DNA from 4 places in the Rhizobium sp. BR 314 genome. Region 4 is predicted to be linked to each of the others. Evidence: predicted binding sites of a transcription regulator. Region 4 holds the regulator's gene; each other region holds the start of a gene.
What was found. Region 4 encodes LexA, which represses DNA repair genes until DNA is damaged. Its sites were predicted from a motif close to TGTTCNNNNTGTGTTCNG; they were not measured.

Region 1 (5,528 bases), on a different contig from region 4:
CCGGCTTCGGCAAGCGATCCGTGGTGGCGATAAGGTCCATATTGATGGAGCCGAAGATAGTGATCATGCGATATCCTGCCCTGGGTTCTGTCCTGCCCGATCCTGCCTGGAGGCCATCTTATCTCTTTTAGGATCGTGCATCGATTGGGCGCGACACTGCCGAAGCGATCAGTCTTCGTCAACCACCCTCAACTTGAGTTGGCTCGTGCGGTTGTCGACCGGCTTGGATCTTTCCTCCGGTCGCGTCTTGGCAGGCTCTTTCGCGGCCTCGAATTCCAGCGCCTCGATCCGCTCGCCGCGTCTCGCAAGCTTGTCGGCCGAGGTGACGATCATGTCGACATCCTTTTGTGCCATGGCGAAATGGCCCTGCAGCTTGCGCACCCGCTCGTCGAGCCGCGAGAGATCGTCCATCAAATGCGCCACTTCGCTCTGGATGACGTGAGCCTGCTCGCGCATGCGCTGGTCCTTCAGCACTGCCTGGATGACCTGGATTGACAGCATTAGCAGGGAGGGCGAGACGATGACGATGCGGGCACGTTGCGCCTTTTGCACGATCGCCTCGAAATTCTCGTGGATCTCGGCAAAGATCGACTCGGACGGCACGAAGAGGAAGGCCGTGTCCTGCGTTTCGCTCGGGATGAGATACTTCTCTGAGATGTCGCGGATATGCAGTTCCAGATCCCGGCGAAACTGCTGAGCGGCGATCTTGCCATGCTCGGGGCTTGCCGCAGCGCGAATGGCGTTCCAGGCTTCCAGCGGAAACTTGGCATCGATGACAAGCGGCGGCGAACCGTTCGGCATGCGAATGGTGCAATCCGGCCGCGAGCCGTTCGATAGCGTCGCCTGAAACGCATAGGCACCCATTGGCAGCCCATCGGCGATGATAGTTTCCATGCGGGCCTGGCCGAAGGCGCCGCGCGTCTGCTTGTTGGACAGAATAGCCTGCAGGCCGACGACATCCTTCGCCAGCGTCTGGATATTCGTCTGTGCGGCATCGATGACGGCAAGCCTCTCCTGCAGGCGGCGCAGGTTTTCATGCGTCGAGCGCGTCTGCTCGCCGATTGTCGCGGTTACGCGCTGTGACATGCCGTCCAGCCGCTGGCCGATGGCCTGATTTAGCTCGGCCTGCCTCGAGCCGAAGACTTCGGCCATGGCGGCGAGCCGTCCCTGCATCTCCGCCTGCGACCGCAGCAGCGCGGCCATCGTGTGCTCAGCGTCGAGCGCATCGTCTTCCGCTCGTGCCTTGCTGCGGACGAAGAGGACGATCACCGCGATAGCAAGCAGAATGACGAGGCCGGTCAGAAGCTGGACCGTGGAAATGGCTTGGCCGAAGAGGATGAAGGACATGAAACCTGGCGCGCTCGTGGAAGTCTTCTTCGCACCATAACAAAATCGTGGCGAATATCCAGATCAAACCGTGAACAAAATTTCGAGACGGCCTGCGAGTGCCTAGATCGCCGTCGACGAAAAAACACAACACCACCACCATCTTGGCGATTCCATCGCACCGCAAGATGCGTTATGGGAGACGTCATGACGATCAAGCCACTCATCATTTTGCCCGATCCGCTGCTCCGTCAGGCTTCAAAGCCTGTCGAGCAGATCGATACTGAAATTCAGCGTCTCGCCGACGATATGCTGGAAACCATGTATGATGCGCCCGGCATCGGCCTTGCGGCGATCCAGATCGGCGTTCCCCGCCGTCTCCTGGTCATCGATGTTGCGCGCGAAGGCGAAGAGAAGAAGCCGCTCGTGTTTATCAATCCGGAAATCGTCGCTTCGTCCGACGAGCGTTCGGTCTACGAGGAAGGCTGCCTTTCCATTCCGGATTACTATGCCGAAGTGGAGCGCCCGGCGCGCGTCACCGTCAAGCATCTGGACCGCAACGGCAAGGAGCAGCTCACCGAGGCTGACGGCCTGCTGGCGACCTGCGTGCAGCACGAGATCGACCACCTGAACGGCGTGCTGTTCATCGACCATATTTCGCGCCTGAAGCGCGAGATGGTGATCAAGAAGTTCACCAAGGCCGCCAAGGCCAAGGCTCTCTGAGGCATTTCCTGGCAAAGGCCGCTTCATTTGGTGCTGCGGCCTTTGTTCGCTACGATGCGGAGACCGGAACGATCGATCACCGCGCCTGACCTGTCCGATGACGGCTAGCGTTTGACCCCGATGGCGCAAAGGCCGCCGGAATCCGGTCGCTCGAATCTTCATACTTTAAGCCGGATGGATCGCATGTCGCTCAACATCATTTTCATGGGAACGCCCGAATTCTCCGTACCGACATTGCGGTCCTTGATCGATGCCGGGCATAAGGTTCGTGCGGTCTATACGCAGCCGCCGCGCCCAGGTGGCCGGCGCGGGCTTGATCTGCAGAAGTCGCCGGTTCATCAGGCGGCCGAGTTGCTGGGCCTGCCTGTTTTCACTCCAGTCAACTTCAAGGATCCGGACGAGCGCCAGCGTTTTCGCGATCTGGATGCGGATGTCGCTGTCGTCGTGGCTTACGGCCTGCTGCTGCCGGAGGCGATTCTGTCAGGCACGCGCCTTGGTTGCTACAACGGCCATGCCTCGATGCTGCCGCGTTGGCGCGGTGCGGCCCCTATCCAGCGGGCGATTATGGCTGGTGACGCCAAGACCGGCATGATGGTCATGAAGATGGATAAGGGGCTCGATACCGGCCCGGTTGCGCTCACACGCGAAGTCGAGATCGGCGACACCATGACTGCAGGCGAACTCCACGACAGGCTGATGCTCCTGGGCGCGAAAGCCATGGCCGAGGCGATGAACAAGCTGGAGCATGATGAGCTGCCGCTGACGACTCAGCCGTCCGAAGGCGTTCTTTATGCCGCCAAGATCGACAAGGCCGAGACCCGCATCGATTTCGGCAAGCCGGCGGCCGATGTCCATAATCACATTCGCGGCTTGTCGCCTTTCCCAGGTGCCTGGTTCGAAGCCGAAATTGCCGGTCGGCCAGAGCGCATCAAGGTGCTGGGCTCGGAACTGTCCGAAGGCAATGGAGAGCCCGGCAAAGTGCTGACGGACGATCTCATCATTGCCTGTGCCACTGCCGCTGTTAGGCTCACCAAGCTGCAGAAGGCGGGCGGCAAGCCCTTGGCGGCCGCCGATTTCCTGCGCGGTACGCCGATTGCGCCAGGCACCCTGCTTGCCTCGGAGCAAGCCTGATGCCGCGTTACAAAATGACCGTCGAATATGACGGCATTCCCTATGTCGGCTGGCAGCGCCAGGAGAACGGTCCTTCCGTGCAGGGGGCGATCGAGGGCGCTATCCGGTCTTTGACCGGCGAAACGGTCTCGATCCGCGGCGCGGGACGCACGGATTCCGGTGTGCATGCCATGGGACAGGTGATGCATGCCGATCTTTCCAAGGAATGGAAGATCTACACGCTGCGCAACGCGCTCAACGCCCATTTGCGGATGGCCGGCGATCGTGTTGCCATTCTCGATATCGAAGAGGTCGATGCGAGCTTCGACGCGCGCTTTTCGGCCATTCGCCGCCATTACCTCTATCGCATCATCACCCGCCGGGCGCCTCTGGCATTGGAAGCCGGGCGCGCGTGGTGGGTGCCGAAGGATATGGATCATGAGGTCATGCATGCCGCCGCGCAGACCCTTGTCGGCCGGCACGATTTCACCACTTTCCGCTCGGCCCATTGCCAGGCAAACAGCCCGGTGCGCACGCTCGACCGGCTGGATGTGACGCGCAGTGGCGAGTTGATCGAGATCCGCGCCACGGCGCAGAGCTTCCTGCACAATCAGATCCGCTCCTTCGCCGGCACGCTGAAGCTCGCAGGCGAAGGCAAGTGGACGCCCGACGATGTGCGTGCGGCACTGGAGGCTCGGGATCGCAAGGCCTGCGGCCCCGTCGCCCCGCCGGACGGGCTCTATTTCATGCAGGTGGACTATCGCGACGGCGCCGGTGCTGCCGGCGGCGAAGGAGAGAATGCCGATGACGGTGAAGATCTATCATAATCCTGTCTGCGGCACCTCGCGCAATACGTTGGCGATGATCCGCCAGTCCGGCGAGGAACCTGTCGTCGTTGAATACCTGAAGATGCCGCCCAGTCGTGAAGAACTGGTGGAGCTGATAGCTGCCACGGGCCTTCCGGTTCGCGATCTGCTTCGGCAAAAGGGAACGCCCTATGACGAACTCGGCCTCGGCAATCCATATCTCACCGACGATCAACTGCTCGACCGGATGATCGAACACCCGATCCTGATCAATCGTCCGATCGTGGTGACCGAGAAGGGCGTGCGCCTCTGCCGTCCCTCTGAGCTCGTACTGGATATCCTGCCGAATCCGGATATCGGTCCGTTCACGAAAGAAGGCGGCGAAGTGATGGCGCGATAGGCGCCGGCCTCAACCCGGTGGATAGACGCCGAGGAAGCGCTGCAGGAAGTCCGTCAGTAGCATGCTGGGGATCATCAGCACCAGCGTCAGCGCACCGATGAAGAGCGGATGAGCACCGCAGATCATCCTGAGGATGCGCGCCATCGAGAAGATGATCGCCATCATCAACACCAGCCATAGCAGCGCCACCAGCCCGCTGGAGCCGGGGACGAAGGCGATCAGCGCAATGAGCAGTGCGTTCAGATAGGACGTCGGTACCCCAAGCCAGTTCACCGTGACCACGATCGGCGCAAACTTGTCGCCGAACCGGAAGATGAGCAGCAGCAGGCCCGCGAGAACGAGCGGGATCACCCAGTTTGCAGCTTCGACCAGCGCCAGCCGCAGGAAGAAAGCAAGGCCCGTCGCCGTTTCGGGCGGCATGGCAATTAGGTAGGCCTGTCGCCACCAGAGCCAGGAAATGCCGATCGGCGGCAGGCACCAGAGAATGGCCCAGAAGGACCGCAGCATGCCGCGGTCCGATATGTCGAGATACTGAAAGCCGCGCGCATCCATGCGGATCAGCAGCCATAGGCCGGACAGGTAGTATTGGACTTCCTTAAAGGTCGGCATTCTCGAACCAGCGCTTGATGAAGGTCTGGTAGATCTCGGTCAGCGTTTCGAGATCCGAGACTGCGACGCGTTCGTCCACCATATGCATGGTCTTGCCGACCAGGCCGAATTCCACGACCGGGCAATAGTCCTTGATGAAGCGGGCGTCCGAGGTGCCTCCCGTCGTCGAAAGCACAGGCCTTTGACCTGTTGTGTTTTCGATGGCGGAAGAGAGCGAGGCGATCAGCGCATTGTTGCGAGTCAGGAAGACGTGGCTGGGCCGTTCCGACCAGGTAATGTCGTACTTTGCCGGCGCCCGCCCGGGCCGCAGCGTTTCATCGGCGGCTGCCGCGTCGAGACGGGCGACAATCGCGGCCTTCAGCGCCTCGGCCGTCCAGGTGTCGTTGAAACGGATGTTGAAAGCAGCGGTCGCCCTGGCGGGGATAACGTTGGTCGCGGCGTTGCCGACATCGATCGTCGTCACTTCGAGGTTGGACGGCTGGAAATTATCGGTGCCGGCATCGAAGGGCGGGTCGAGCAGCGCCTCGGTCAGCTTGACGATGCTGCGCACCGGA
Region 2 (5,528 bases), on a different contig from region 4:
GTCAGTCATTCACCGCACAACCATTTCAAAGGAGTTCAACATGGACGCGGAAGCAGCAAAGTTCATCGGCGCAGGTTTGGCTTGCTTTGGTATGGCCGGCACGGCTCTCGGCCTCGGCAATATCTTCGGCAGCTACCTGTCCGGCGCACTGCGCAACCCGTCGGCTGCTGACAGCCAGTTCGGCCGTCTGGTATTCGGCTTCGCCGTTACGGAAGCTCTGGGCATCTTCTCGCTGCTCGTCGCTCTCCTCCTGCTCTTCGCCGTCTGATATCAGCGGCGTCATAGATCACGGTTCGCGGTTAGCGAGCCGTGATTCTTTGTATTTGCAGACCACCTGGAGGTGAGCATGTTTGTGACCCCGGCATATGCTGACGAAGCACCGCCGGCCGCCGGAGCGGTGCACACGGAAACGGGTGCGCCGAATGAAGGCCATCACGGCGGCGTATTCCCGCCGTTCGACCATACGACCTATCCGTCACAGCTGCTTTGGCTGGTGATCACCTTCGTCATCTTCTACGTGGCCATGCAGAAGATCGTCATCCCGCGGGTTGGCGGCATTCTGGAAAGCCGGCATGACCGGATCGCCCAGGATATCGAGGAAGCTTCGCGTCTGAAGGCCGAAGCCGACGCTGCCGTCGCGACCTATGAAGCCGATCTGGCTGCAGCTCGCGCCAAGGCGAACACCATCGGTGCCAGCGCCCGCGATGCTGCAAAAGTCAAGGCTGAGGAAGATCGCAAGGCGATTGAAGCAAGCCTGGCCGAAAAGCTCAAGGCTGCCGAAGCCCGTATCGCAGAGATCAAGGCGAAAGCCTTTGGCGATGTCGGCGCGATTGCCGAAGAGACGGCCGGTGCTGTCGTCGAGCAGCTGGTTGGCAATGTCGCCGGCAAAGCCGACGTCGCGTCCGCTGTGGCCGCCGCGTCCGCCAAGCAGGAGGGTTGATCGATGTTCGCTTTAGACAATACTTTCTTCGCGTTTGTCGGCCTTCTCATCTTCCTCGCTCTGATCGTTTACCTGAAAGTTCCGGGCATGATGGCAAAGTCGCTGGACGACCGCGCCGATCAGATCCGCAACGAACTGGCCGAGGCCAAGCGTCTGCGCGAAGAGGCTCAGCATCTGCTGGCTGAATATCAGCGCAAGCGTAAGGAAGCCGAAGCAGACGCAGCGAATATCGTTGCCGCTGCCGAGCGCGAAGCCGAGATGCTGACGACGGAAGCCCGGAAGAAGACGGAGGAATTCGTCGCCAACCGTACGGCTCTGTCCGAGCAGAAGATCAAGCAGGCTGAAGCCGATGCAATGAAGGCGGTTCGCTCCGCTGCCGTTGACCTGGCGATTGCCGCCGCTGAAACCGTGCTTGCAAACAAGGCCGGCGGAAGCGTTCAGGCAGGTCTCTTCAATGACGCAGTCAATGAAGTGAAGACCAAACTGAACTGAGCGTGTGAGAGATTGCACTTCGAAAACCCCGCCTCGGTGGGGTTTTTTGTTTTCATCTCACTTTCCGCCGTTTGACTAGCGTTACCATGCACGTCTAGATCGTTTCACGGGAAGGGGGGCAGATGCAAACATCGCACGATCAAGGGCCGCTTCGCGATGGCGACACTGTCCTGCGGCAGGCGTGTCCGTGGACGCCGAGCATACACGCTTTGTTGGCGGCCTTACCCGAACATGGCTTTACCGCGGCGCCCGCGCCGATCAGCTTCGATGCTGTCTGGGAGAGGGTGAGCTATCTGCCCGGCGCAACGGGTGATCTCGATAGCAGTCGCGAAATGCGCGCCGAAAAGGCCCTGCGATCCGCAGCCTCTCTTCTTCGCCATTATCACGATTGCTCCGCGCTGCTCCTGCCTTGTCTTGAGAGGGCGCGCGTATGGCAACTATCCTCCAGAGAGCCTGCTGAGATCATCTGTCATGGAGATTTCGCGCCTTACAACGTCGTTCTGAACGATGGCGAGGTGACTGGTATCATCGACTTCGAGGCCGCTCATCCAGGCCCGCGCTCCTGGGATATCGCCTATGCCATCTACCGGTGGGCACCGCTGTCTTCGGATGTTGAGGTGGAAGGCCTGGGCAGGTTGGACGATCAGATTAGGCGTGCACGCATGTTTGTCGATGCGTATGGAATGTCGATTGACGCCCGCCACCTCATTCCGGAAGCCATCGTTGCAAGGCTGGAAGCATTGCTTGCTTTCATGGAGCAGGAGGCTTCGCTCGGCGTCGAGCGCTATCGCCGGAACTTGCAGGATGGTCACGATCGCATCTATCGCCGCGACATAGCCTATGTACTGAAATGGTCTTTGGAGATCACCGCTGGGCTTGTTGATTGAGGGGTGAACTATCTCGGTCGCCTCAGACCACGTCTTTCCTCAGCGGGCGGAAGCTCATGCGGTGCAGAGAGCAGGGGCCATGCTGTTCGATGCCGGCGCGATGCTGCGCAGTACCGTAACCGGCATGGGCAGCGAAGCCGTAGGCGGGAAAGACGCTGCCCGCACGCGCCATCATCCGGTCGCGCGTGACCTTGGCGACAATCGAAGCGGCTGCGATCGAGAAGGAGCGCGCATCGCCCTTGACCACGGCCTTTCCCGGGCAGCTGAGGCCGGCCGGCACATCGAGGCCATCAGTCAGCACATAGCTTGCCGGCACGGCTAGGCCGCAAATAGCACGGCGCATCGCATCAAGGCTCGCTTTGCGAATATCCGTGGTATCGATGCGCGTTGCACTTGATGAGGCGATGGAAACGGTCGCAGTTGCCAGAATTTCAACAAACAGTCTTTCCCGTCTTGCCGCGGTCAACTGCTTGGAATCATTCAGCCCGTCGGGAATACGTTCAGGATCGAGAATGACGGCGGCAGCGACGACCGGTCCCGCGAGCGGTCCGCGGCCAACTTCGTCTGCGCCGGCAACCGGCCAGTGCCCGGCGCGCCGGGCGATCAGTTCCAGCTCGAAGGACGGAACGATAGGCCCATCGTCGAAAAGCGTGGGAGAATCGGGCGATGTACTGCGTGGCATGCGGCGAAGCTCGCACACCACCCGATCTCCTGCAAGCCCCCGGTGGATCAGAGCGGCGAACCAGGGGGCTTTTCCGGCGGGTACAGGGACAACCCGCGAGGAAGTATCAGAGCAACGACAATTGCACGCCGCTGCCGTCAGGCGGCACGAACAGGTCGTCGCGCAATGCGATGTTGCGCCGGGTCAGCTCGAGCCGCCGCGTCGCCATCTCGAAGCGCCGGCTGATCTGCCAGGCATAGGGTCCGGCGCCCTTCATGCGTTTGCCGAAATCGGCGTCATAATCCTTGCCGCCGCGCATCGAGCGGATCAGCGACATGACGTGGCGATAACGATCCGGGTAGTGCTGCAGCAGCCAGTCGCGGAACAGCGGGCTCACCTCCAGCGGCAGCCGCAGAATGACGTAGCTCGCCTCCTGCGCGCCGGCCGCCTTGCCGGCTTCGAGAATACGTTCGATCTCGTGATCATTGAGGGCCGGGATGATCGGCGCCACCATGACCGAGGTGCGGATGCCGGCTTCGCTCAGCGCCTGGATTGCCTCCAGCCGGCGTGTTGGCGTGGCTGCACGCGGCTCCATGGTGCGCGCCAGTTTCCGGTCGAGCGTCGTCACTGAAAGACCAACGCGAACTAGGTTCTTGGCGGCCATCTCCTTCAGAATGTCGATATCGCGCATGACCAGCGCCGACTTGGTGACGATCGCGACCGGATGGTTCGCGCGGTTCAGCACTTCGAGGGTCTGGCGCATGATCCGCCATTCCTTTTCGATCGGCTGGTATGGATCCGTATTGGTGCCGATGGCGATGACCCGAGGCCTATAGCCCGGCTTTGCCAGCTCGCGTTCCAGAAGCTTGGCTGCGTCTGGCTTGGCAAACAGTTTCGCTTCGAAATCCAGCCCTGCCGATAGGCCCATATAGGCGTGGGTCGGGCGGGCAAAGCAGTAGATGCAGCCATGCTCGCAGCCGCGATAGGGATTGATGGAGCGATCGAAGGGGATATCGGGCGATTCATTGCGGGTGATGGCGGTGCGCGGCTTCTCGACCTGCACCTCCGTCTTGAAGGGCGGGAGCTCTTCCAGCGTCTGCCAGCCGTCGTCGAAGGTCTCGCGCTGCTGCTTCTCGAAGCGGCCGTTCGGGTTCAGGCCCGCGCCGCGCCCGCGCCGGCGCTCGACGTCGACCCTGAGGCCGGCATCGGCGATCAGAGCGTTGGCAATGTCTGGCGTATTGGCAGGCGCGAATGCGGCCTGCGCTGCGAGGGACTGCTCGTTCATCGGTGGCTCCAGGGCGGTTCATGGCGCTGCATGCCGCGTCTAAGATGATTAAATTCCTATCCGACAAGTAAGAACAATGCAAGAACAAAAATGCGAAGTCGCCGTTATCATCCCCGTTCGTTCGAGGCTCCCGATGCGATCGCGAGGAGATTTGGAGCGCGATTATCTCGCATTTCTTAAACACTCGGACGCGAGGGTTAGGAGCTGGCAATAAATGGTGCGCCGCTCTATAAATGGGCAATGTTGACAGTCATCATCGAATGCCAGGATCAGGAACCTGAGCTGGCGCAGACATTGGCAGCCTTGGTGCAGGGGGCGATCGAAGGCCTCGTCTGCGATGTCGTCGTGCTCGATCACGGCTCGCAGGACGGTACTTCGCGGGTGGCGGATGCTGCAGGCTGCCGTTTCTATTCGCAGTGGGATATTAACGATATATTGCGTTCGGCACGTGGCGAATGGCTGCTGCTCGTCGAGCCCGGTGCCCGGCCGCAAGCGGGCTGGATAGATGAGATTGCGGAGTACGTCTCGCTGAATAAGGTTCCGGCGCGCTTTACGGCATCGCGCGGTTATCGCCGACCTTTTCTGCAACGCATTGGCCGCGCCAAAGCTCCGTTGGAGCTGGGCTGGCTCTTATCCAAGCCGCAAGCCATTGCAACGGCTAGAAATGGCATGCGGCTGGCGGAATTTGCCGAAGGGCAGAAGAGCCGGCGCCTCTCCAGCGAGCTCATCCCGTCCTGGGTGGCGCGCGCCGCTCGCTAGCCCGATTCGCGATTCCATTTGAAAAGCTGCAAATAGCTGCGATAATTCCCCAAGTGGCGGCACCTTTCGCGTGTCGCGTGGGGCGGCCGACTATCATGATGCCGATATGGGGCGGAACAGGCTAGCGCAGCACTCCTCGTCCGCCGGCATGCCGGCGAAAGGAGGTGCGTTATGAAACGCACGATGCTCACCCGCTTCACGGCGATGGCCCTTGTGGCAGTAGCGATCTTTTATCCCGGCTTAGGCGCTTCCCAGGCGATGCTCGCCTGTGCCAAGCGAGTAGATCTCGTCGGCTTTCTCAGCGATCACCTCTCCGAGAAGCTCTCGGCCGTCGGCAAGCTCGACACCAGCACGATCCTCGAAGTCTACACCGCCGACAGCGGTAACTGGACACTGATGCTCAGCGACGTTTCCGGCCGCAGCTGCATTATCCTCAACGGCGAGAGTTGGGAATCAATTCCTGTCTTGCCGGGCCAGAAGACCTGATATTCCGAAAGGCATTGT
Region 3 (5,528 bases), on a different contig from region 4:
TTCCGCCACCGGTGCCGGCGCGGCGCTCGCATCCTGCTGCGCCAGGAAAGCAGCTGCCTCCTCCGGCTTCACGGCATCGGCACGATAGCCGAGACCCTTGAGGATCTCTTCCATGTCTTCCAGCGTTGCGCCGAGGATGGAGAGCATCGCCGTGGTCGTCGTGAATCGGCGGCCGTCATAGGCACCTTCCGGGCGCGAAGCCTGGCCGGGCTTCCACTGCAGCAGCGGACGGATCAGGTCCGCCAGGCGCTCGAGAATATCGATGCGCACCGCACGCTTGCCGAGGAACCGGAAGCCCGCGAGCTTGTAGAACATGCGCTCGTAGCTCGGATCCGTGACGACAGACGTGCGGCCTGCGGCCAATACGGGGATCAGATCGCCATAGCCCGGCTTGTCGAGACCGTCGTTCTTCAATGCCCAGAGCAAAGTGATGAGCTCGGCCGGAGCCGGCTTCAGCAGTGCGGGCACGAAAATATGGTAGGCGCCGAAGCGAACGCCGTAGCGACGCATGGAGGCGCGTCCATCCTGATCCAGCGACTTTACCTCTTCGGTAACGTCACGGCGGAACAGAACGCCGAGATTTTCCACCAGCTGGAAAGCAAGGCCCTTGGCCAGACCCTGCAGGTCTTCTGCGCGCTGAAGATCGTCCAGCGGCTTCAGGATCGTGCTGATGTGATGATTCACAAAACGCTCGATACGCGCGGCGACATGATCACGCGCATTGCCCGTCAGCTGCTCGTCGGCGAGCAGGATGACGCGCGGACGCATGATGTGATCGCTGCCCGACAGGCGCGCCACAGGGTCGCCGAGCCAGCGCACCAGGCCATCGGCACTGATCGCAAGATCGCCGTTGCCAGCCGCGTGCATACGGGCGGCACGCGCCTCGAATTCCAGCGCGAGCGCCTTCAGCGAGGCAGCCTGGACAGCCTTGGCGTCCGGCCCCTCGGTTCCCGAGATAGGCGTGAACCGGAATCCGGTCAACTGTCCCACATGATGTCCTTCGACGAAGACATCCCCATTCACACTGATTTCAGCTTCCAGCATCGCATTCTCTCTCAGGCGCTTCATGAGCACAGATGTCCTGCGATCAACAAAGCGTTTCGTCAACCTCTCATGTAACGCGTCGGACAATCGATCCTCGATTTCCCGCGTCTTTTCTTGCCAGTGTGTCGGATCGGCAAGCCAGCCGGGCCGATTCGACACATAGGTCCAAGTCCTTATCTGCGCGATTCGCGCCGAAAGCGTGTCGATCTCGCCATCTGTCCGATCGGCGCGATGCACCTGTTCGGCGAGGAAATCCTCTTTCACCGTGCCATAGCGGACAAGATCGGAAAAGAGGGTGGCGATGAGATCGGCATGCTGGGCAGGCGTAATGCGCCGGTAGTCCGGAAGCGCACAGGCCTCCCATAATTTCTCAACCCGGGCCGGGTTGTTGGCAAGATCGACAATCTCCAGATCGCGTGACAAATATTCCAACGCCTGCTGGTCTACCGCAGGCAGCGCCCGCGTCAAGCCCTGCACGCGTGGCGCGTCTTCCAGACTGGCGCGCAATGCGGCAATTGAGGAGAAATCGAAATCCTTGGTGCGCCACTGCAACACCTTTACCGTATCGAACTCGTGCCCTTCGATCCGGCGCACCAGTTCGTCGTCGAAAGGATCGACCTGGCCGGTCACGCCGAAAGTGCCGTCCTTGAGATGACGGCCGGCACGGCCGGCGATCTGGCCGAGCTCGCCCGGATTGAGATTGCGAAACTGATAGCCGTCGAATTTGCGATCCTGAGCAAAGGCGACATGATCGACATCGAGGTTGAGGCCCATGCCGATCGCATCGGTCGCGACCAGATATTCGACGTCGCCGGCCTGATAGAGCGCGACCTGAGCGTTGCGGGTGCGCGGGCTGAGCGCGCCTAGCACCACGGCGGCGCCGCCGCGCTGGCGGCGAATGAGCTCGGCGATCGCGTAAACTTCGTCGGCGGAAAAGGCGACGATCGCGGTACGCTGCGGCAGACGTGTGATCTTCTTTTGCCCGGCATAGAAAAGGTGCGAAAGCCGCGGCCGCTCAAGAACGGTGATCCCGGGCAGCAGCTGCTCAAGAATCGGCCGCATGGTGCCTGCACCGAGCAGCAATGTCTCGTCCCGACCGCGCAGATGCAGGATACGGTCCGTGAAGATGTGACCACGCTCAAGGTCGCCCGCCAGCTGCACTTCGTCGATAGCAACGAAGGAGGCACGCGTCTCACGCGGCATGGCCTCCACCGTGCAGACCGAATAGCGCGCGTTGGGCGGCGATATCTTCTCTTCACCCGTCACCAGCGCCACATGCTGCGCCCCGACCTTTTCGACCACGCGCGTATAAACCTCGCGCGCCAGCAGCCGCAGCGGCAGGCCGATAACGCCGCTGCCGTGCGCCACCATACGCTCGATGGCATAATGGGTCTTGCCGGTATTGGTCGGTCCGAGCACCGCGGTTACGCCGCGTCCGCTCAGGATCATAGGCTGCAAATTTTTGGTCATTGGTCCGTGCATGGGCGAGAAACTACCGTCTTCCGATCAGCAAGCTCCTCTTGGAAGAAAGGAAGAGATGACGACCATATGTGACAAAGGCAAGACCTGAATGAAAAAACAACTGCCGCAACATTCGATTTCACAACGAGCAAATTCAACCAAAAGCTACATTACCCTTGCAGCCAATGCGAGTCCCGGCGATTCCGGAACAGCCTGAGAACGAATCGGAGACGAATCGGTGACTCAGCGATGTTCTTCATGCGTTCTCTACTATATATGGATTTCGATTGCTAGAGTCCCACCAAATGCTGAATCACATTTTTACCACCCTCTTCCCGGCAAGATGAGTCAAGCGGAGAGTCTGAGGCAGGCCGAAACTCGAATGAATTCGTGGTTAAAGATCTGTAAATAATAGCTATTTCCTCATCGGTGACCTCCTCATTAAGATTCGGGTCAAAGCCTGAACGAATCAGCGACGAATCGGCGATTCCGGCCGATTCCGCCTTTGTTCTACACCATATATGGTGCCTCTCCGCCGGATTCACACAGGACTCTGAAGGGTTGAAGCTGCGAATCGTGCCGAATCCTGGATTGCGATTAATCTTTCAGCGAGTACAAATATAAAAATCGGCGCATGCAACCAAAAGATGTTCATATTAACGCTTCGATCAAAGCCGGAACGAATCGGCGACGAATCATTGATTCATGCGCGTATTTCATTTGTTCACGGCTATATATGGTGGCAACGGACCGATGGCGTCGCGACATGAAGAACTGCGATTGGCAGCAGGCAGCTGACGATGTGCCGCCGTTAGCGATTGAAATGACCGATCTCTACTTTTCGGCGACTATCCGCGGTGCCGATTGGCCGATGCCACGCCTTCATTCGCACACTGGCTTGGGAGCTAAACTCCGGCCCAGACGGCTTCGATTTTAACCAAAGCCCAAATGCAGAACGAATCACCGACGAATCGCAGACGTCGGCCCTTTCTCGTTTCGTTCACCGCAACCAATTGTATTTTAATCATATTTTAACCATAGAGTTAACTCACATGCCGCAGAGGTCTCGGCCAATCCGTGCCCGCGCGTTAATGTTTTGCCGACCATGGAAGCGGTCGGCAGCGAGTATTTTTATTTCTGAGCCGGAACAATTTTCGAGGAAATAAGTTTCTACAGCAGAAATGCCGCAAACTCCGGTCGCACTTCCTGCGAGTGGATCTGGCCGAGACGCTGAAGCAAGTCGCTGGATGGCTTTGTGCTGCCGGGGATACTTCAGCGGCGGACATGGAGGAGACATATCATGCTTGGTACGATATTGCTCATAATACTGATTCTGCTGCTGGTTGGCGCACTTCCTAGCTGGGGTTACAGCCGCGCTTGGGGGTACGGCCCGTCGGGTGGTCTCGGGCTTGTTCTCGTCATTGTCCTTATTCTGCTATTGATGGGGCGGATCTGATCCGCAGATCATCGTTGAAAACCTCGAAACACCAGGGAGCTAACATCATGAAAAAGATCATTGCCGCTATCGCCCTCGTCGGCGCACTGGCATCGTGCACCGCAACGGAAAAGGGCACGGCCATCGGCGCCGGTACCGGCGCCTTGATTGGCGGCGTCGCCACGCATAGCTGGGGTGGTGCGGCGGTCGGCGCAGTCGCCGGTGGCCTCGTCGGCAACCTCATCGGACAGTCCGAAGATCGCCGCGGCTACTGCATCTATCGCGATCGCTACGGCCGCCGCTACGAGGCTCGTTGCCGCTAAGACGAACGTCTTATGACCGGCTGCCTTGCGGTCGGCCGGTCATGATGTCAGCGCCGCAAGACAGTGGCGCGAAACAAGCTCGGGCATGCTGCGCAAAGTATGCGGCGTTTTTGCCGCAACGACATGCGCAAAATCAAAAGCCTGGAGCGCACGAAGCCAATTTTAAAGATCGTAGCGCCGCTTGGCCAACATCATCCTCTTCCCGCACCAACCGGCTGCGGGGAGAGAAATAGCAGTGTTTTGAGAAAGGAACGGCGTTATGGCCGCAATTATCGCAAGCATTGCAGCACTCCTATTCGTCGGCACAACCTTTTACGCGCTCGGCTCCGCCGCAAGAACGCGCGGCAAGGAGAAACGGCGAGTGGCAATCGAAGCTGTCATCCTGGAATTCAAGCCGCGACAACGGCAATCGGCCGGTTCGGGCCGCGGATGATTGCCGGGTTAACCCGGCAATCCCGTCGAAAAACCGCTTAGACGAAAAACTGTCCGCCATTTGCGGTGATGGTCGATCCGGTGATGAAACCGGCATCGTCGCTGGCGAGGAAAACCACAATGCGTGCGATTTCCTCTGGCTCACCCAGCCGTCCGACCGGAATTTGGGGAATGATGCGCTCGTTCAGTACCTTTTCCGGCACGGCAAGCACCATCTCCGTCGCGATATAGCCAGGGCAAATGGCGTTTACCGTGATATTCTTGGCAGCACCCTCTTGCGCAAGCGCCTTGGTGAAGCCGAGGTCTCCGGCCTTGGCGGCGGAATAATTGGCCTGCCCCATCTGCCCTTTCTGACCGTTGATCGACGAAATATTGATCACGCGGCCAAAACTGCGATCGCGCATGCCCTGCCAGACATGGTGGGTCATGTTGAACAGGCCGTTGAGGTTGGTGTTGACAACCTCATGCCATTGCTGCGGCGTCATCTTGTGGAACATGGCATCGCGCGTAATGCCGGCATTGTTGACTAGGATGTCGACGTGGCCGAGATCGTGCTCGACCTTGGCGATCCCCTTGCCGCAAGCCTCGTAATCGGCCACATCCCACCGATAGACGGAAATCCCCGTGACCTCGTGGAAAGCATGAGCTTTTTCCTCGTTGCCGGCATAGGTCGCCGCAACCTTGTAGCCGGCGTTGTGGAGCGCCATCGAAATGGCCGCTCCGATACCGCGCGTTCCACCGGTTACCAATACCACTCTGCTCATGTGCCACTCCCCTTTGTTGCGACGGAGACGTGACAACCGATCGCGAGGTCGCCCGCTCCGCCTCTCTTC
Region 4 (5,528 bases):
CCCAACCAAGAAGATCGCCGCCTTCGGCGCGCTTCTGACAGTGACCGCCTATTACCTCATTTCCGGCTTCGGCGTATCGGCGGAGCGGGCCTTCATCATGATGGCGATCATGCTGGTCGCGGTTCTGTTCGATCGACCGTCGCTCAGTCTGCGAAACGTGGCGCTCTCGGCAATCGTCATCCTCATCCTTTCGCCGTCGCAGGTGCTTGGGCCTAGCTTTCAGATGTCCTATGCAGCAACGCTCGCGCTGGTATCAGGCTATACGCTTTGGAAACGACGGCCGCATCGCGAAAATATGCTTTCGCGCTTTAGGTTCCTCGGCCCATTGCTGTTCGTTGCACGCTTTTTCGGTGGGATATTATCGACCTCATTCATCGGCGGCGCATCGACGGCAATCTTCTCGATAGAGCATTTTCATCGTTTGGCGACATATGGCCTTCCCGCCAATCTCGCCGCTATGCCGATCGTTTCTTTCATCGTGATGCCATTCGGCATGGCTGCGATGTTGATGATGCCTTTTGGTCTCGACGGGCCATTCTGGAAAGTCACGGGGAGGGACTGGAGCTCGTCATTCTGGTCGCCAAGACGGTCGCCGGCTGGGGCGGCGATATTACGTTTGGACGTCAGCCGCCGTGGCTGATGCCGACCTTCATTGCCGGCTTTCTGATGATGAGCGTTTTGCGCACCAAGCTGCGCCATCTCGGACTGTTGCTCGCGCTTGCAACGATTGGGGCAGCGGCTTTGGGTTCGGGCGTATCCAAGCCCGATCTCATGATTTCCGAGGATGGTGTCCTGGTCGCACTAGAGCAGGACAATATATTGGCGACTAACCGGGAAAGGCCGCAGGCTTTCATTTTCGAGCAATGGCAAACGGCACTCGTCGCATTCGAACATCAGCCTCCCACCATGCTTGTTGCCGACAGCAGCCTGCCTAAGATCAGCAAGGCCGAGCGTCGCCGTCGATTGAACAACGACGAACAGAAGGCGGTCCGCAGGGCAATGGAGGATGCTCTCGATCGAACCATGCAGGGGCGTTTCGCCTGTCAGAAAGGTGCGTGGTGCGTGGCGATGCTTGAAAATGGCGCCGTGTTGGTAACGATCGAAAATGCCGCCTATCTTCCACCGGCCTGCGATACGGCGAATATCGTCGTCACATCAATACGTCTGCGCCTCGATCATTGTCGCTCCGGCGCAACGCTTTATACAGGCGCGACATTAAGGCGGACCGGCTCGGTCGAAATGGATCTGAGCGGCGACAAGCCCACTGTCCTTACAGCATTCGAAGATCCGCAACGGCCATGGACGCGGCAACGAACCTATGATCGGCGCACGGGGACATTCGGCGCGCCAATCGCGCCGGTGTCACCTGTCAGTGATAACGCCGAATGAGCCCGACAAGCTTGCCCTGAACCTTGACGCGATCCGGTCCGAAAATACGGGTCTCATAGGCAGGGTTGGCAGCCTCGAGAGCGATCGATGCACCCTTGCGACGGAAGCGCTTCAGCGTTGCTTCTTCGTCGTCGACAAGCGCAACGACGATATCACCGGGGTTTGCTGTCGTCGAATTGCGAATGATGACTGTATCGCCGTCGAAAATGCCGGCGTCGATCATCGAGTCGCCTCGCACCTCCAAGGCATAATGATCACCAGCGCCGAGCATATCGGCGGGGACGGTTATGTCATGCGTATTGTTCTGAATGGCCGAGATCGGAACGCCGGCAGCGATGCGGCCCATCACGGGTACGGATACCGAACTGCTGTGATCTTCATGGGTTACTTTCGGCGGAGGCGGGGGCGCGACCGGCTGGAGCTTGCCGAGGCTGCCCTCGATAACGCTTGGCGAAAAGCCGCGGCGCGGCTGCAAGCTCGGATTATAGGCATCCGGGAGCTTGATGACCTCAAGTGCCCTGGCGCGGTTCGGCAGGCGACGGATGAAGCCGCGCTCCTCCAATGCCGTGATGAGGCGGTGAATGCCGGACTTGGAGGCCAGATCCAGCGCATCCTTCATCTCGTCGAAGGATGGCGGAACGCCGGACTCCTTCATCCGCTCGTGAATGAAGAGAAGCAGTTCCTGTTGCTTGCGCGTCAACATCGTCTTGGAACCCCAGAATCAAGAAAAGGTCGTGAAACAAATCCAGAACGGACACTATATGTTCCATATGTGTTCCGCAAGCACTTAAATTTCGTTAAAAGCTTGCTCGGACAATTAAATAATTATCACCCGCGAATGGACGGGCTGTAAAAGCCAGCGTGCTGAAATAGATATAACATTGTGAAAAATATGGGGAATTCCTCCTTTTCAGGCCTAGGTTGACACCGGATTTTTCCGTCTGCGTTCTGGTTCGGCGATCTCGAAATCAAGCCAGCTGAGCCGGCTACAGGGGAGAATCAGCAATCACGTTTGCGCGATCATATTGCGCACTTGGAGCTGTCGTCGCGCGCTTCGCTTTCATCTTGAAATACGCGATGGATGGGCGCAAATCTACCGCCGTTGGGAAAGAGGAGAAGCCATGACTTCGTTGCCGCATCCGCTGGATCATCTCGTGTTGCCGACGATCAACATCGCCCTGGCGCGCGAGCGGCTCGGCAAGCTCGGCTTTACGGTTGCTCCCGATGCGCGCCATCCCTTCGGCACCGAAAATGCCTGCGTCTTCTTTTCCGACAAGACCTATCTCGAACCTTTGGGTGTAGCCTCGCAAGAACAGTGCGAGGCGAGCTTTATCGAAGGCAATGTCTTCGTGGCGCGCGACCAGGCCTATCGCTTTCGCGTCGGAGAAGACGGATTCTCTGCCGTGGTTTTCGGAACGAATGATGCCGTAGCGGATGATGAGCGCTTCAAAGCCGCAGCGATCTCGGCCGGCCCGATGCTGGATTTCTCACGGCCGATGAAAATGCCTGACGGAACGGAAACCGTGGCCGGATTTCGCCTGGCCTTTGCGTCCGACCTGCGTTCGCCCGATTTGCTCGCATTCAGCTGCCAGCGCATCAATCCGCTGCCCACCGATCGCGGTGTGCTTGAGCGCCATGCAAACGGTGTCAGCGGCATTGCGCGGGTAGCGATCTCGGCAACGCGGCCGGCCGCCTTCCGCAGCTTTTTCGAAGAGGTCGTCAGCGGACCAAAGGTATCGGAGCATTCCTTCGGACTGACGGTAAGATCTGCCAATGCCGATATCGAGCTTCTGACCCCGGAGGGCATGGAAGCCTTTTACGACTTGCGGGTCGGCAACGAAGATCCGGGTCTGCGGGCGCGGGCAATCCTTTTCAAAACACGCGATCTTTCCGTGACATCGTCGCATTTCGCTGCTAACGGCGTCACATATACGCGTAAGAACAATCGTATTTTGGCGCGGCTGGCGCCTGAACATGGCGCAGTGTTCGCCTTCGAGGAGATAGCATGAGCACGAATTCCGAAGTGGTTGTCGGCGAGGGAGCCTCCAAGGTTCTGTTTTCCAACACCGCCAAGCTCTCCCTGATTGCCGGTCCCTGCCAGATGGAAAGCCGCGAACATGCCTTCATGGTCGCCGGCGTTTTGAAGGAGCTCTGCGACAAGCTCGGCATCGGCCTCGTCTACAAATCCTCTTACGACAAGGCGAACCGTACTTCGCTGTCGGGCAAGCGCGGCATCGGTCTTGAGAAGTCGATGGAAGTCTTTGCTGATCTGAAGAAGGAATATGGCTTTCCTGTTCTGACCGATATCCACACAGAAGAGCAATGCGCTGTCGTTGCCAAGACGGTCGATATCCTGCAGATCCCGGCCTTTCTATCGCGCCAGACCGATCTTCTGGTCGCCGCCGCCCAGACCGGCCGCGTCGTCAACGTCAAGAAGGGCCAGTTCCTGGCGCCATGGGACATGAAGAACGTGCTTGCCAAGCTCAATGACAGCGGCAATCAGAACATTCTGCTTTGCGAGCGCGGCGCCTCCTTCGGCTACAACACGCTCGTCTCCGACATGCGCTCGCTGCCGATCATGGCGGCGATGGGTGCGCCCGTCATCTTTGATGCGACTCACTCGGTGCAGCAGCCCGGCGGGCAGGGTGGTTCGACAGGTGGCGACCGCCGGTTCGTCGAGACGCTGGCGCGCGCCGCCGTTGCTGTCGGTGTTGCCGGCGTCTTCCTCGAAACGCATGAGGATCCGGACAACGCGCCGTCAGACGGCCCGAACATGGTGTATCTGAAGGATATGCCGCGGCTTCTCGAGAAGCTGCTGGCCTTCGACGCCATCGCCAAGGCTTGAAAATACAGGCATTCAACAGGCTGACATGAATTTGCACTAGGCGGCCTGTAGGAGTGTCAAATCAAGGCGCGGTTCCGCATTGAAATTTCCGCGCCTTCGATTATGACGATTTAAATCGATTTATAAACCAGCGAGCAGGAAGCTATCATGACCGCAATCACCGACATTATCGCCCGCGAGATTCTCGACAGCCGTGGCAATCCGACTGTCGAAGTCGATGTCTACCTCGAAGATGGCAGCATGGGCCGCGCGGCGGTTCCGTCGGGCGCGTCGACCGGCGCACATGAAGCCGTCGAGCTTCGCGATGGCGGCAAGCGCTACCATGGCAAGGGTGTTGAAAAGGCCGTCGAAGCCGTCAACTCGGAAATCTTCGATGCGATCGGCGGCATGGATGCCGAAAATCAGATCCAGCTCGACAACATCATGATCGAGCTCGACGGCACGCCGAACAAGTCGCGCCTCGGCGCCAACGCCATCCTCGGTGTTTCGCTTGCTGTCGCCAAGGCTGCTGCCCAGAGCGCCAACCTGCCGCTCTATCGTTATGTTGGCGGCGCTCACGCCCGCCTGCTGCCGGTTCCGATGATGAACATCATCAACGGCGGCGCCCACGCTGACAACCCAATCGACTTCCAGGAATTCATGATCCTGCCGGTTGGCGCCGAATCCATCCGCGACGCCGTTCGCATCGGTTCGGAAATCTTCCATGTCCTCAAGAAGGAATTGGCAGCGCAGGGCCACAACACGAACGTCGGCGATGAAGGCGGTTTCGCGCCGGGCCTTTCGAGCGCTCCGGCCGCCCTCGACTTCATCATGAAGTCCATCGAAAAGGCCGGTTACAAGCCAGGTGAAGAAGTTGCTCTCGGCCTCGACTGCGCTTCGACCGAATTCTTCAAGGACGGCAAGTACGTGCTCGAAGGTGAAGGCCGCACGCTGGAATCCGGCGCTATGGCAGAGTACCTCGCTCAACTCGCAGCTCAGTATCCAATCATTTCGATCGAAGACGGCATGGCTGAAGACGACTGGGAAGGCTGGAAGACGCTCACCGACCTGATCGGCAAAAAGACACAGCTCGTCGGCGACGACCTGTTCGTCACCAACTCTGCTCGCCTGCGCGACGGTATCCGCATGGGCGTTGCCAACTCGATCCTGGTCAAGGTCAACCAGATCGGCTCGCTCACGGAGACCCTCGACGCCGTCGAAACCGCGCACAAGGCCAACTACACGGCCGTCATGTCGCACCGTTCGGGCGAAACGGAAGATTCCACCATCGCCGATCTCGCCGTTGCCACCAACT

Region 1: QD461_RS22270 (DNA recombination protein RmuC) is a predicted target of LexA. The motif match lies at 1,407-1,424, and genes of this name have one in related genera.
Region 2: QD461_RS19120 (PA0069 family radical SAM protein) is a predicted target of LexA. The motif match lies at 4,335-4,352, and genes of this name have one in related genera.
Region 3: QD461_RS05195 (helicase-related protein) is a predicted target of LexA. The motif match lies at 2,756-2,773, and genes of this name have one in related genera.

Annotation. Positions count from the first base shown of each region.
Region 1 covers NZ_JARWLA010000019.1:111,359-116,886, reverse strand. Annotated here, with positions in the region: partial or broken gene QD461_RS22275 (PfkB family carbohydrate kinase) at 1-67, opposite strand, end outside; gene QD461_RS22270 (DNA recombination protein RmuC) at 169-1,347, opposite strand; gene def (peptide deformylase) at 1,534-2,049, shown strand; gene fmt (methionyl-tRNA formyltransferase) at 2,233-3,180, shown strand; gene truA (tRNA pseudouridine(38-40) synthase TruA) at 3,180-3,986, shown strand; gene arsC (arsenate reductase (glutaredoxin)) at 3,964-4,365, shown strand; gene QD461_RS22245 (hypothetical protein) at 4,375-4,974, opposite strand; gene dapE (succinyl-diaminopimelate desuccinylase) at 4,961-5,528, opposite strand, start outside.
Region 2 covers NZ_JARWLA010000015.1:12,936-18,463, reverse strand. Annotated here, with positions in the region: gene QD461_RS19145 (F0F1 ATP synthase subunit C) at 41-268, shown strand; gene QD461_RS19140 (F0F1 ATP synthase subunit B) at 347-940, shown strand; gene QD461_RS19135 (F0F1 ATP synthase subunit B) at 944-1,432, shown strand; gene QD461_RS19130 (aminoglycoside phosphotransferase family protein) at 1,555-2,319, shown strand; gene QD461_RS19125 (ribonuclease HII) at 2,342-3,001, opposite strand; gene QD461_RS19120 (PA0069 family radical SAM protein) at 3,108-4,265, opposite strand; gene QD461_RS19115 (glycosyltransferase family 2 protein) at 4,506-5,024, shown strand; gene QD461_RS19110 (hypothetical protein) at 5,196-5,510, shown strand.
Region 3 covers NZ_JARWLA010000003.1:47,984-53,511, reverse strand. Annotated here, with positions in the region: gene QD461_RS05195 (helicase-related protein) at 1-2,514, opposite strand, end outside; gene QD461_RS05190 (DUF3309 family protein) at 3,806-3,961, shown strand; gene QD461_RS05185 (YMGG-like glycine zipper-containing protein) at 4,006-4,263, shown strand; gene QD461_RS05180 (hypothetical protein) at 4,523-4,696, shown strand; gene QD461_RS05175 (beta-ketoacyl-ACP reductase) at 4,734-5,459, opposite strand.
Region 4 covers NZ_JARWLA010000009.1:30,725-36,252, reverse strand. Annotated here, with positions in the region: gene QD461_RS14225 (ComEC/Rec2 family competence protein) at 1-38, shown strand, start outside; gene QD461_RS14220 (ComEC/Rec2 family competence protein) at 41-640, shown strand; gene QD461_RS14215 (hypothetical protein) at 640-1,389, shown strand; gene lexA (transcriptional repressor LexA) at 1,370-2,092, opposite strand; gene QD461_RS14205 (VOC family protein) at 2,511-3,398, shown strand; gene kdsA (3-deoxy-8-phosphooctulonate synthase) at 3,395-4,234, shown strand; gene eno (phosphopyruvate hydratase) at 4,382-5,528, shown strand, end outside.